2 linked regions of the Sinobacterium norvegicum genome follow. The protein of the gene in region 1 interacts with the protein of each later gene in a pairwise test. Links are inferred from orthologs where the notes say so. Each region holds a gene or a part of one and is shown on either strand. Other genes may lie near its edges.

What was found.
Region 2: the proteins of L9P87_RS14510 (region 1) and L9P87_RS02880 interact in binary tests that used the Escherichia coli proteins (3 or more experiments, as listed by UniProt). The link is inferred for Sinobacterium norvegicum from one-to-one orthologs.

What each region holds. Positions count from the first base shown.
Region 1 is NZ_CAKLPX010000003.1:534,938-541,834, forward strand. The notes cover bases 4,229-6,897. They hold L9P87_RS14510 (peptidylprolyl isomerase), read left to right. Parts: upstream 4,229-5,258; coding sequence 5,259-5,537; downstream 5,538-6,897. Other genes in these bases: L9P87_RS14500 (DUF3014 domain-containing protein), read left to right, coding at 4,229-4,507; yfbR (5'-deoxynucleotidase), read left to right, coding at 4,608-5,210; L9P87_RS14515 (DUF3301 domain-containing protein), read left to right, coding at 5,556-5,876; L9P87_RS14520 (hypothetical protein), read right to left, coding at 5,883-6,236; L9P87_RS14525 (DEAD/DEAH box helicase), read left to right, coding at 6,459-6,897. Outside these bases: L9P87_RS14475 (helix-turn-helix transcriptional regulator), read right to left, coding at 1-113; L9P87_RS14480 (acyl-CoA dehydrogenase family protein), read left to right, coding at 395-1,582; L9P87_RS14485 (glutathione peroxidase), read left to right, coding at 1,680-2,219; L9P87_RS14490 (hypothetical protein), read right to left, coding at 2,223-2,534; co-chaperone DjlA, read left to right, coding at 2,751-3,569; more of L9P87_RS14500, read left to right, coding at 3,713-4,228. UniProt on the Escherichia coli protein: PPIases accelerate the folding of proteins. It prefers amino acid residues with hydrophobic side chains like leucine and phenylalanine in the P1 position of the peptides substrates.
Region 2 is NZ_CAKLPX010000001.1:653,220-660,447, reverse strand. The notes cover bases 2,706-5,705. They hold L9P87_RS02880 (NAD(P)/FAD-dependent oxidoreductase), read left to right. Parts: upstream 2,706-3,638; coding sequence 3,639-4,772; downstream 4,773-5,705. Other genes in these bases: L9P87_RS02875 (SDR family oxidoreductase), read left to right, coding at 4,993-5,705; torD (molecular chaperone TorD), read left to right, coding at 3,008-3,646; torA (trimethylamine-N-oxide reductase TorA), read left to right, coding at 2,706-3,008. In the rest of the region: pentaheme c-type cytochrome TorC, read left to right, coding at 1-497; more of torA, read left to right, coding at 510-2,705; more of L9P87_RS02875, read left to right, coding at 5,706-5,757; L9P87_RS02870 (DUF1631 family protein), read left to right, coding at 6,063-7,228. UniProt on the Escherichia coli protein: Catalyzes the dehydrogenation of L-2-hydroxyglutarate (L2HG) to alpha-ketoglutarate and couples to the respiratory chain by feeding electrons from the reaction into the membrane quinone pool.

The DNA of each region.
Region 1 (6,897 bases):
ATATTCAAAAATTGCTGCCAGGGCGTGGCATCTAAGGCGCCCTGATATACCGAGTCGACCAATTTGTCGTAACTGGTCAGGGGTTCGAATGTTTTGTGGCTGTCTACACTCATTTGGGTCATTTTACGCTAGCAGAGAAAGAGTCAGCATTGTACATCGAAACGGCTTAAAGACGAATATTTACGCTTATCTATCGCCGCGGGCAGGGTTTTATTCGTTAAATGACAGCCCCGTCATTAACCGGGGCTTACCTTGATAATTTGTAACTCATTTAAGTGATGTACCTTGCCTTGGTATCGGTACAATGATTTTCATTAAATAAAGAAACTGCCGGGTGCAGTTAATCCGATATCAACGAACTCATGACACCCGTGAGATCATTAGGAGCTAAAAAATGACGGATAAAGCACAGTTACACGCGCAATTAGTTGCCGCTGCTAGAGAACTCATTCCAGTACTAAAGTCACGCGCTGCTGAAGCCGCCAAATTGGGTCGTCTGCCCGATGAGACGATTGCCGACTTTCAGAAAGCCGGGTTTTTCAAAATAGTACAGCCGGCTAAGTGGGGTGGTTACGAGCTCGATCCACAGGCTTTTTTCGATGTTCAAATGGCGGTTGCTGAAGGTTGTATGTCAAGTGCATGGGTATTGGGTGTCATCGCTATCCATAATTGGCAGCTGGCCCTGTTTGACGATAGGGCAGCGCAGGATGTTTGGGGTGAGGATGCAACAACGCTGATCTCTTCTTCTTACATGCCTGTGGCTAAGATTGAAGTCGTCGACGGTGGCTTTAATTTCAGCGGACGCTGGGGCTTCTCCTCCGGCTCTAAGCACTGTGATTGGGTCTTCCTCGGTGGCATGATTCCACCGGCTGGCCCAGGCCAGGCACCGGATATGCGCACCTTCTTACTGCCAAAATCAGATTACAAGATCGTCGAAAACTGGGATGTGATGGGCCTTCAGGGCACAGGCAGCCATGATATCGTGGTCGAGAACGCCTTTGTTCCGGACTACCGTACTCATAAGGGTGTCGACGCCTTTGGTCTTAGCAGCCCGGGTAATGCAGTTAACGATGGCGCCTTGTATAAGATTCCATTCGGCCAGATATTCCCACGGGCGGTTTCGGCTTCATCGATTGGTGCTCTTCGCGGCGCGCTGAAAGATTATGTTGATGCCACTGCTGTTCGTGTCGGTGTTAACGATGGCAAGAAGACCAAAGAAAACCCAACGGCGCAGTATGTTATCGCCGAGGTGACTCAAATTGTCGATGAGTTGGAGTTGGTACTCAAACGTGATTTCGAGCGTTCGATGGCCGCCGCCCGCGGCGAAGAAGAGCCATTGAGCATCGATGAACGGGTGAAGATGCGTTGGAACTCCTCATTGGTTTCAGAGCGCTGCGTTGCCGGTATTGGCAAGTTGATGGGTTGTGCCGGTGGCAGTGCCGTCTTTGCCAGCCATGTGTTAAACCGTCCATTCTTGGATATCAATGCTGGTCGTGGCCATGTTGCCAATAACCCGAGTAATTACGGCCGCAACCTAGGTGCTGTTGAGCTGGGCGGAGCAAATACCGACTTCTTTATCTAAGCGGTTGTTTGTTTGCTAATAAAGCCCGCCATTGTGCGGGCTTTTTTGTTATGGTTAGGCAATAACAAAAGTGTCATTTTTTAGAGGGAGCTGTGATATGAAGATGTTACCAATGATGTCGCTGGTTTTGGCCGGCTTATGGACGACAAATACCTTTGCCAGCTGTAATAATTTACTTGATTACAGCCACCAAAAATTGCGTAGCGAAGAGCAAGTCAATCTCTGTGATAGCTATGAAGGGGAGGTGTTGTTAGTGGTCAATACCGCCAGTAAGTGTGGGTTTACCCCCCAGTTTGAGCAACTTGAAGCGTTGTATCAAAAGTATAAAGACCAGGGCTTGGTTGTGCTGGGCTTTCCCTCGGATAATTTCTTTCAAGAGCATAACGACAGTGGCGAGACCGCCAAGGTCTGTTATGTCAATTACGGTGTGACCTTTCCGATGTTTGAGACCAGCAGTGTCAGAGGCGGCGATGCCAACGCCCTGTTTGCCGAGCTGCAAAATCAGAGCGATCTGTCGGTGAAGTGGAATTTCTATAAATACTTAGTTGGCCGAGATGGTCAGGTCATCGAGGGGTATAATTCAAAGCAGGAGCCGATGGGCGGTGATATAGAGGCTGCAATAGTCGAGGCCTTGTAGCCTTTACTCTACCCAAACCCAGCGTAGCGGCTCGCCGAAGTCGTCGTAGAGCATTTTTCGCGTTGGTTTCTTGTTGCTGGTTTTGGTTGTTGGTTTGGTAGGCTGTCTTCTGGCCTCCAACTCTGATACCACATCGGGCAGAGGTGTCCGCTGATCCTTAGGTTTCTCAAAGCCAATACTGCTCTGATTCAACGGCTTGCTATTATCGATGCGGCCGCTGAGTCCTCGCTCAATCTGATGCACTGCGCCACCGCTGTGCATAAACTGGGAGATTTGTTGCTCCAGTTCATCACGTATATCGGCTTTGGTTGGCATTTTTTTCACGGTCAAGACTCGGTCAGAGGAATTCAGCGGGCTATTGTAGCATTGATCAACTTGCCGAATGCTAACAATAGTATTAAATCTGAAGATAGGGGCAAACCCCTATTGATATTACAGGTCATCAACCTTATCTATGTAGGTTTATAGACAAATTTTTTGTTGTTAAGCGCTGTTTGTGTCGGTGTTAGCAGCGTGACTAAGGGTTACTCCATGTTTGGACGCTTGATCGGTATTGTTTTAGGCTTTGTGATTTTAAATTTCCCTGGCGCCTTAATTGGTTACTTCATCGGTCGCTATTTCGATCGCTCGTTAATGGGGTTGGGGCGGGGTGGCATGAGCCCCGAAGAGCAGGCGGCGGCGCAACAGGTGTTTTTCGAAACCGTGTTCTCGCTGATGGGTATTCTGGCCAAGGCCGATGGCCGAGTCAGTGAGGCAGAAATCGCTCAGGCGACGGCGGTAATGGATCAGCAGGGTTTAAGCCCGGAGCACCGTCAGCAGGCTATTGCGCTGTTTAAATCCGGTGCCGCCGGTGAGTTTACCGTCGACGAGATCATGGCCAAGTTCAATCAGACCTGTGCCCGTTACGCCAACCTAAAGCGGATGTTACTGGCCTACCTGATTGGCGCGGCCATGGCCGATGGTGAGATCGATCAACAAGAGCAGCAAATCCTCGCCGATGTCTCTCGGGCGATGGGTATATCGGATTTCGCCTTCAAGCAATTGCTGGCGATGATACAGGCGCAGTCAAGCTTTAAGGCTGGTGGCCAGCAGGGCTACCAACAGAATAGCTACAACCGGCCGCCAACCACGCAGCAGGAATTGGCTGTGGCCTACCAGGCGCTGGGTGTCAGTGAGAGTGATGATGATAAAACCCTCAAACGTGCCTATCGCAAGCTGATGAGTGAAAACCATCCTGACAAGCTCCGTGGTCAGGGCGTTCCCGATGATATGCTGCGCATGGCCACTGAGCGTTCGCAAGAGATAACAACTGCTTATGAGCTGATAAAGAAGCACCGCGGCGGTAAATAAGTTAACGCATTATTTGATCTATTAGAGGTTTTGTTACTGCACGAGTGTCTATAGTTTAGTGACAATGAATTGATTGTTGCTCGAGTAAACACGGATAAAACACCATACTGGTTATAACGTGTTATTCAATAATGATGAGGCTAATGATGAACTGGAAAATCGTTGCACCGATAGCGATTATTGCCGCTGGTGGTATTTGGCTGGTCAGCCAACAACCAGAGCCGGCTTCGCCTATCGAACAACCGGTGACCCTGCCGGCTGAAATAGACCCCAAGCCTCCTGAGGTTGTCGTTGAGGCAGAGCCAGAAGTGGTTGAGGTTGAGGCACCTGTGACCAAGGCTCCAGCGCTGCCACCGATTACGCCGCCCCCGGTGGCGCTCGATAACAGCGATGTGACGGTATTAGAGGCGGTGGCCGACTTATCGCCATCGCTGGGTAAATGGCTGATTCCGCAAGAGCAGCTGCGTAAATGGGTGCTGGCCATCGATAATATTGCCAACGATAGCCTGCCAGGCAAGTACAGCCCGGTCAGTTATCATATGGATGGCTTTGCGGTCAGTGGCGATGCCGATACCGGCTTTCAGATGTCTGAGGCCAACTTTAATCGTGCCGACAAGTTGATCAATGCCGTCACGGCAATGGATCCACAAACCGTGGCTCGCTATTATCAATCGTGGCTGCCAATGTTGGAGGAGGCCTACCGAGAACTGGGCAAACCCGGTACCTTTGCCGACAGTTTTGACCGCGCCAGCGAACGCTTAATGGCGGTTCAGGGCCTGCAGCAACCGGCGGAACTCGACCGCCCAGTGGTGTTTTACACCTACGATGACAAGACGCTGGAAGACAGCGGCGACATCGATAAGTTGATGTGGCGTCTGGGTGATTATAACCGCGAAAAAGTGCAGGCCTTTCTCATCGAGTTTAATAAGTACAAGTAAGCGCAATCACGTCGAAAAAACCGCAGCCTGGCTGCGGTTTTTTTTTGATAGTGTTAGGTTAATAAGTATCACGGCAAATATCAGTTATCACAGGATTACTATGACCAGTCATTTTTTCGCCTACATCAGTAAGATTCGTTGGATTCAGCGCTGGGGCTTGAAGCGCAATACGGTGAAAGAAAACGTCATGGAGCACAGCTGGGAGGTGGCGACCATCAGCCACTGCTTAGCACTGCTGCGCAACCGCTTGTACGGCGGTAATATCGACGCCAATGCGGTGGCGACCGCGGCGTTGTATCACGATTGCACCGAGGTGATTACCGGCGATATGCCGACACCGATTAAATACCATAGCAAGGCGATCAAAGAGGCCTATAAGGCCATCGAGCGCAGTGCCGAGCAAGAGCTATTGCAGCTGCTGCCAGAGCCGCTGCAGGCCGATTACAGTACCATGCTCATCGAAGAGAATATTGACCCGGAGATCAAGTCGCTGATCAAGGCGGCGGATACTATTTCGGCCTATATCAAGTGCCAGGCCGAGATAATCAGTGGCAATATCGAGTTTAATCAGGCAGCCAAGGATATTGCGCTGCGGTTGTCTCAGTTGTCGGTGCCAGAAGTCGACTACTTTCTCGCCACCTTTGTGCCCAGTTATCAGCTCACCCTCGATGAGCTGCTAAAACCACTCAGTTTGGATGATTAGCCACCGGCCTTGCTTTATAATGGCGCTATTGTGCTAGAGGAATTCATCATGGCGACAGCCTGTGCTCGACATATTTTGGTAAAAACAGCGGCCGAGGCCGAGAAACTGAAGCAGCAATTAAAGCAGGGCGCCGATTTTGCCCACCTGGCCAAGCGCCACTCGAGCTGTAAGAGCAAGAAGCGCGGTGGCGATCTCGGTGAGTTTCGCCGAGGCCAAATGGCCAAGCCCTTCGATGATGTGGTGTTTAAAAAACCGCTGTTAACCGTGCATGGCCCGGTCAAGACACGGTTTGGTTACCATTTGATAGAAACGATTTACCGCGATTAAAATAATAAGGAAACGCCGTTGTATATTGAAGTGGGAGATTTATTCTGGGTGATGGCTGCGGCCTTGGCCTATTGGTATTGGGCGGGCAGTCGACGCATGAGAGAGTGGGCTTTTCGTCAGGCCAAACAGTACTGTGATAACGAGGATGTGCAGTTGCTCGATGACTGCGTGGCATTAAATCGGTTGTGGTTGAAACGTGATAAGGCGGGGCGGATTCGTGTCTGGCGGGCCTATCAGTTTGAGTTCAGCTCCACCGGTGATGAGCGCTACCTGGGGCGGGTCATCACCCTGGGCAAAGAGATAGAAACGATAGAGCTGCAGCCCTACCGTATTCATTAACCTCTGTTAGCGGGGGTTGCAGTCTTTGACGATGACGCGGCCCTGCAGCAAATCACCGCGGGAATACTCGGCAAAGCGACACTGGTTTTTCTCCGGGTTATAGGTTTCTAACCACAGGTTATCCTCCTTCCAAGTCATGCCCATGTATTGATGCCCCTCGGGCACCGAGATGGTCATTACCCCGCCCCAGCGTTTGACAAAAATCTGCTGCAGATAAAAGTGATAGGTGCTCCAGCTGACGAACAGCAGGGTGCCGGCAATAATAGTGGCCCATTTTGTCGAGTGTCCGGCCCGGAACATCACCGTGAAAATAGTGATGACGACAAAGAGCGTACAGCCCCAGTAGAGATAGGTAATCATACAACTTCCTTATTTTTGACATGGGATAACAGCTTGAAAGTGAATCAATAATAGGTGTTTTTGGACTGAAAATACAAGTTCCCTGTCGTTATTTTCACGTGCTTTTGTTGGTCTGATTGGCTGACCGTGGATAATTCGTGTCAGCGGCCCGTGCGGCGCAGTAAAGCCAACAAAAAACAGCTATAATGTCGCCATCGATGAAGTTTTCAGGAGTTACCCCCATTGTTTAGTGAATTTTCACTGCACCATTTTTTGTTAAAAGCCCTCGCAGCCACCAAAATTACCCAGCCCACCCCGGTTCAGTCACAGGCTATTCCCGAGATCATGGCGGGTAAAGATCTATTGATCAGCGCCGAGACCGGCAGTGGTAAGACCGCAGCATTTTTGTTGCCGATGCTGCACCGTTTTGTCGAAAATCCCAAGCCCCGTGCCGGCGTCAGAGGCTTGATTTTGGTACCGACCAGAGAGCTGGCCAACCAGGTGTTTAAAAGCGCCCAGAGCCTGTCGCGTTATACCAAGGTGACGGCGGGCTTGGTCACCGGCGGTGAAAACTACCGGGTGCAGGCCTCTGAACTGCGCAAAAACCCTGAGATTATTATCGCCACCCCCGGCCGTTTAATCGAGCACTTACACAAGGGCGGCATCAAACTAGTCGATATTG
Region 2 (7,228 bases), on another replicon or contig:
TTGAAGCGGGCTTGTTGAATATTGCTACCAAGGTCACGGTCATCGATTCCAGTGGTGAACGAATTAAGTTGCATGTTGATGGTTGGCGTAAACGGATCGGTGCCGGACGGGTCATTTATTTCGATTTTGGTATCAACATGAACTCTGCGCAGTTGACGATGGATGCGGCGAAGACTGACGGTGTGATCAGTGTGTTCGAAGAAAAAGAAGACCCACTGACGGGTCTAACCTGGGAGCGGGTAGAGCTGACTATTTGGACCGATGCCGACTACATGCTGGCCGATGTACAGCCGCTGTGGGACTACGCTAAGTCTACCTACAGCACGGCCTGTTCGGTGTGTCATACCCAGCCTGCTGAGGCACACTTCGATGCCAATACCTGGCCTGGTATGTTCCAGGGGATGCTGGCCTTCGTCAACTTCGATCAAGATACGCAGGCTCTGGTGCAGAAATATTTGCAGCAGCACTCGTCCACTTTTTCCGATGAAAAACATTAATAAGGAGGCCTTATGACGATAATTAGACGTGATTTCCTCAAGGGTTTAGTAGGTTCTTCTGCTGCGGCATTGACTGGCACTTCTGTTTTGGCACCGCTGTCTGCTTTGGCGGACGAGAAACCAGAGCAAGAATGGCTGACCACGGGCACCCACTGGGGTGCTTTTAAAATGAGTCGTAAGAATGGCGTGATTGATCAGGTTGTGCCCTTCGAAAGGGACAAATATCCAACGGATATGATTAACGGTGTGCGAGGCTTGGTGTATAACCCATCTCGAGTTCGCTATCCAATGGTACGTTTGGATTTTCTACTCAATGGCCATAAATCAGACACCACGCAACGTGGCGATTGCCGCTTCGTAAGAGTGACCTGGGATCAGGCGCTGAATTTATTTAAGCAGTCTCTGGATGAGGTTCAAACCAACTATGGCCCTTCTGGCTTGCACGCGGGTCAGACCGGCTGGCGTGCCGTTGGTCAGCTCCATAGCTGTACCAGCCACATGCAGCGTGCAGTCTCGATGCACGGTGATTATGTGAAGAAAATCGGCGATTATTCGACCGGCGCTGGTCAGACCATCATGCCTTACATCCTCGGCACCACTGAGGTTTATGCCCAGGGTACCTCCTGGCCATTAATTCTTGAAAATGCCAAGACCATTGTAATGTGGGCCAATGATCCGGTAAAAAACCTGCAGGTTGGCTGGAACACTGAAACCCATGAATCCTTTGAATATTTGGCACAATTGAAGGAGAGGGTCGCGGCCGGTGAAATACGCGTTATTCACATCGACCCGGTAGTCTCTAAAACCCAGGAGTATCTGGGTTCTGAGCGCATTTATGTCAACCCACAGACCGATGTGCCGATGATGTTGGGCATGGCCTACCACCTCTATACTAATAAGCTACACGATGAAGAGTTTATTGAGGGTTACAGCCTAGGTTTTGAGCGTTTTGTCCCCTATCTTACCGGGGAGAGCGACGGCGTTAAGAAGACTCCGGCCTGGGCGTCAGAAATCTGTGGTGTCAGCGAACAGCAAATTATAGAACTTGCTGAACTCATGGCAAAAGACCGCACTCAGATCCTTATGGGGTGGTGTATTCAGCGTCAACAGCATGGAGAGCAACCCTATTGGATGGGCGCTGTTATAGCGACGATGCTGGGTCAGATTGGCTTGCCCGGTGGTGGTATTTCCTACGGTCATCACTATAGCTCAATTGGTGTACCTGCCACTGGTGCTGCGGCGCCGGGCGCTTTTCCCAGAAATTTAGATGAAGACCAAAAGCCACTATATCCCAGTACAGATTTTAAAGGTTTCAGTAATACCATTCCCGTGGCTCGTTTTATTGATGCCATTTTGGAACCCGGCAAGGTTATTGATGCCAATGGTTCCAAGGTCACCTTGCCCGATATTAAGATGATGGTTTTCTCGGGTAATAATCCGTGGAGTCATCACCAAGATCGTAACCGGATGAAAAAAGCCTTTCATAAGTTAGAGGCTGTGGTGACGGTAGAGGTTAACTGGACGGCGACGGCGCGTTTTTCCGATATAGTTTTACCTGCCTGTACCACGCTTGAGCGCAATGATCTCGATGTCTACGGTGCCTATGCTGGCCGCGGAGTTATCGCGATGCAAAAAATGGTCGAACCGCTGTTCGATAGCCTGTCAGACTTTGAGATTTTCACGCGTTTTGCCAGTGTTTTAGGCCCGGGCAAAGACAAAGAATACAGTCGTGGAATGGATGAGTTTGACTGGTTAAAAATGCTCTATAACGATTGTAAAGCGGCCAATGAGGGCAAGTTTGAAATGCCGGACTTTGACACCTTTTGGCAGCAGGGCTATGTGCACTTTGGTGAGGGGGAGACCTGGACGCGTCAAGCCGATTTCCGTAAAGACCCTGAATTTCACCCGCTGGGCACACCCTCTGGTTTGATTGAGGTCTTTAGTCGTAAGATTGCCAGCTTTGGCTATGATGACTGTCAGGGGCACCCAATGTGGATGGAGAAGGCTGAGCGTAGCCATGGCGGCCCAGGCTCTGATAAACACCCTGTTTGGATGCAGAGCTGTCACCCTAACCATCGCCTGCACTCGCAGATGTGTGAGTCAGAAGAGTATCGCAACAGCTATGCTGTTCAAGGCCGAGAACCCTGCTATATCAATCCCGATGACGCTAAGCAGCGAGGCATCAAGCCAGGCGATGTGGTGAGGGTGTTTAATGACCGTGGTCAGTTGCTTGCTGGTGCTGTTGTCTCCGACAACTTCCCGCCCGGTGTACTGCGCATTGAAGAGGGCGCTTGGTATGGGCCGGTCGGTAAAGATGGTCGTAAGGAGGGGGGCAGTGAAATCGGTGCGCTGTGTAGCTATGGCGACCCCAATACACTGACCATGGATATTGGCTCTTCTAAGTTGGCTCAAGCCTGTTCGGCCTACACCTGTAACGTCCAGTTCGAGAAATTTAAGGGTAAATTGCCTGAGGTTGCATCGTTCTCCGGACCGGTTGAGATAAAGATATAATGGTCGAAGTAGCAGCGCTCGAGCAGCAACAAAATAATGCTCGAGCAATGATTTACCGATGGCTGTCCTCATTGTTCAGCCGGGAAATAGAAAGCCAATCGTTAGCGTTGTTACAGGGCGAGGAGGGCGAGTTACTGTTTCGCCAACTTAGCTTTCAGCCAGAGTTGCGTGACACCAGCTTAGCGTTGCAGGACAGGCTTAAGGGGATACTGACGGAGGAGCAACGATTGCATTTGGCAGCAGATTACTGTGGCCTTTTTATTGTTGCCGGAAAGTTCTGTGTCTCTCCCTATGCCGGTGCTTATTTACAGAGGTTAGACAGTGGTGAAGACCCGCCATTGTTTGGTCCGATGCATCAACATATTGTGGTAAACCTCAAGACTATGGGGTTTGAGGTTGATAAGAGTTTTCCCGAGCCTGCGGATCATATTGGTGTGTTGTTAGCCTATATGGCAGAGCTTTGTCAGCAGGGCAGCGGCGCTCAACAGCAGCAGTTTATGACAGACTATTTACTGTCGTGGCAGGACGATTTCAGTACTCAGATTGAACGCTTTGACCAAGGTGGTTTTTACGTTTGTTTAGCCAAGTTTTATGGTCTGTGGTTGCAGTTGGATAAACAGTGGCTTAGAGATGGTTAGCCGGGCTACGCCTGACTTAAATACTGTAGATGCTCAGACGGTAGTCATTGGTGGTGGTATTGTTGGCTTGGCTATTGCTCGAGCGCTCTTGTTGGCAGGCGATGAAGTGGTTGTGTTAGAGAAAGCCAACGCATTCTGCACAGCGACATCGGCGCGTAATTCTGAAGTCATTCACGCGGGAATCTACTACCCAACCGGCAGCCTCAAGGCGCAGCTTTGTGTCGCTGGTGCCGAGAAATTATATCGTTACCTAGCGGCTAATAATATCGCGTTTAATCGCATCGGCAAGTATATCATCGCCTCGACTATGACGCAGTTTGAGGCATTGAAGGCACTCCACCAGCAGGGCTTAAACAATGGTGTCGAAGGATTGGCTCTGATTGAGCGGCCACCTATTGATGGCCTACCCGCAGGTGTAATAGCGCAGTCCGCTATTTACTCAGCCAATACTGGAATTTTTGATAGTGCCGCCTATGCATTGTCTCTTCTGGCTGATATACAGCGGCTTGGTGGTATTGCCGTACTCAATGCGGAATGTCTGTCAACGGCTTATGATGGCAATGATTTTGAGCTGTCTATTGGTGGTGCCAGTAAATACACGGTTAACTGCCATCGGTTAATCAACGCAGCCGGTCTCGGTGCGTCTGACGTGGCGGCAACGATGACGGGTATTCCTCTATCGGCGGTTAGGCAGCAAAAGCTCTGTAAAGGCAGCTATTTTCAATATACAGGCAGCCACTTATTTCAGCATTTGGTCTATCCATTGCCTGAGCAGGATGGGTTGGGTGTCCATGCCACTGTGGATATCCTGGGTGGGCTTCGTTTTGGGCCTGATGTAGAGTGGCTTGAAGAAGAGGAATACGGTGTTGACGAGAGCCGCGTGTTGGCTTTCGCCCAGCAGGTATCCACTTATTGGCCAGCGCTAGAGGTCAAAAAATTGATGCCGGCCTATAGTGGAATTCGCCCCAAGGCTGTCAGTCCTGATGGTTCGATTGAGCAAGATTTCTGTGTTCTCGGCGAGTTGCAGCACGGTGTTCATGGTCTCGTTATGCTTTATGGCATCGAGTCCCCAGGTCTGACGGCCTCCTTGGCCATTGCTGATTACGTTGTCGATCTTTTGGGCTGACGCAAACCTTCATTATTCGCAATAATATAATCGATATGGGGTGTTACCGGATGGTAATAGCCAATTATAGTGAGGTCGATATAATTTGAATCCAGACAAACCATGGTATTGCGCGGGCGCATTGTTGCTGTGCCAGCGACGTTTTGTTTGGTTACTTAAGAGAATAATATTTTGCAGTCAGTAATGGGCTGTACAACAACCTGACTTTAGGAGAGAAAGCGTGGGAATTTATGCTATGACCGGTGGTGCAACCGGTATTGGTGCAGCGATTAAGCAGCAATTGTTAGATGGTGGTCATCAGGTCATTGTTGTCGATATTAAGGACGCCGATATTATTGCTGATCTCTCTACCTCTGAGGGCCGCATGGCGGCTGTTGCCGCTATCCGTGAAAAAGCTCCTCAGGGCTTGGATGGTTACGTTCCCTGTGCTGGTCTAGGCCCTTCAGTCAATCCGCCATCACTGATTACCAAGGTTAACTTCTTTGGTGCGGTGGAAACGCTGGAGGCGCTTAAGGATTTGTTGGTGCTGAAGCAGGGTAACGTAGTGATGATTTCATCAAACTCGGCGCCTATGGGAGCTGATGCCGCCTACGTAGATGCCTGTTTGGCATTAGATGAGACCAAGGCTTGCGCGATTGTTGATGAGATCGGTGAGCCACAGAATGCCTATGGTGGTTCTAAGCTGGCGCTGACCCGCTGGATGCGTCGTAACTCAACAGCTTACGCGGCGCAGGGTGTTCGGTTGAATGCAATTGCTCCAGGTATTATCCAAACACCGCTGTCGGATAAAGTCATGGCAGATGAAAAGCTAGGTAAAATGATGAAAGATTTCGGCGATACTGTACCGGTTGGTTCCCTGGGGCAGCCAGAGCAGATAGCCGATGCGGTCAGCTTTATGCTGAGCGAAAAAGCCTCGTTTATGTGTGGTTCGGTCATCTTTGTTGATGGTGGTCATGACGCGATGCTGCGCCCAGATCAGTTCTAGCGCTCTCAACTCGGGTAAGGTATCAGTCTGCCCGAGTTGTTTTCCTCTCATTGTCTCGTCGCCCCCCCCCCTAATTTTAGTCTGTTACAACTTAGCGATACTGTTCTACACTGATATGGCAAGGATGTTCGGTGTTTTGGTGCTATTTATTGAAATAGAGCTAAGCTTTTAGCAGCTTCTACTTGTCTTGGTGGCCACAAATTCGCTATTATTTGTGGGGCTTGTCAGAATAAATACAATAAATGAGCAGCAAAGAGCGGGAGTTTAGCGGTCTATGGTTGTCCGCGTCTAAAAGGAAATGGAATTTGTCTAGGGAAATAATTAGCTTTTGCAGACAGCAAACAGCGGAGTTCATCGATGAACGTTGGGACAGTGTGTTCTCTCAGTTTGATGACTTGGTGTTTTCCTTTGCCGAAAAAGCCAAAAACAGTGTTCAGCAAGGCCGCCTTTTTGAGGCGATTAACGAAATTCGCACTAAGAAAGATTTCATTAAAGAAGTTGTTGTGTCCTACAACGTGCAATCTTTCAAAGATTTTGAAGAAAAAGACAGTAATTTCATTCCGGATACAGCCGCGCCAGGTATTACCGTTCTCGAGCTTGTTAAAGATGAAAAGCTTGAGGATGAAATTGCCATTACCGTCATGGTGTCACGGGCCAATGTGCGTTTTACCGAAGTGTTGTGGAAGCTTAATCAGCGGTTGTCGGTGCTCAGAGGCAGTGGCAAGGTAAACGACGATAGCAACCCCTGTGGTCCAGCGCATATTACCTATGCATTAAGGCAGGCAATGGATGGGGTTGATTTAGACACCAAGTTGAAGTTGGTTTTCTATAAAATATTCGACAAGACTATAATGTTAGAGCTTGCTGCGCTCTATGAAAGCTTGAATGAGCACTTGGCAGATGCTGGCGTGCTGGCCAATTTAAAATTCCAGTTCAAAAAAAGCACGGTACAGGCAGGGAGTTTGGATTCTGCATTGTTAGCCAAGTCTAAGGCCGGTGAGGTAACCAAAAGTAGTATCGTGCAGGCTGACGTTAAGGAATCTGAGAAAGGCGTGTTGGCCCGCAGCAATCGGGCAAAACCGATTGCGAGTCGGTCGTTGACCGAGGCTGATAATGATTCGGCGCAACGACAGTCAGAATTAATGTCTAGCATTCGCGAATTGCAACTAAGTAAGACTTTTGCGGGCGAGCAGCGACAGCAAACCACAAGTGGGGTCAGTTTGGCCGGCTTGGATGTTAACAATTATTCCCCTGATGAGAGCTTTGAAAAATCAGATTACGCTCTGGCTTTGTCTGTGGTGCAGTCCAAGACAGCGATATCCAGTGTCGAGGGCAGTAAGGGGTTGTCTATTGGTAATGCAGAGGCTGACTTTGTCGACCAGTTACAGAAGCTGGGCAAAGCAGCGGGACGCAACACTTTAACCAGTCACGATGCAGATATCGTCGATCTAGTGGGTATGCTGTTCTCCTA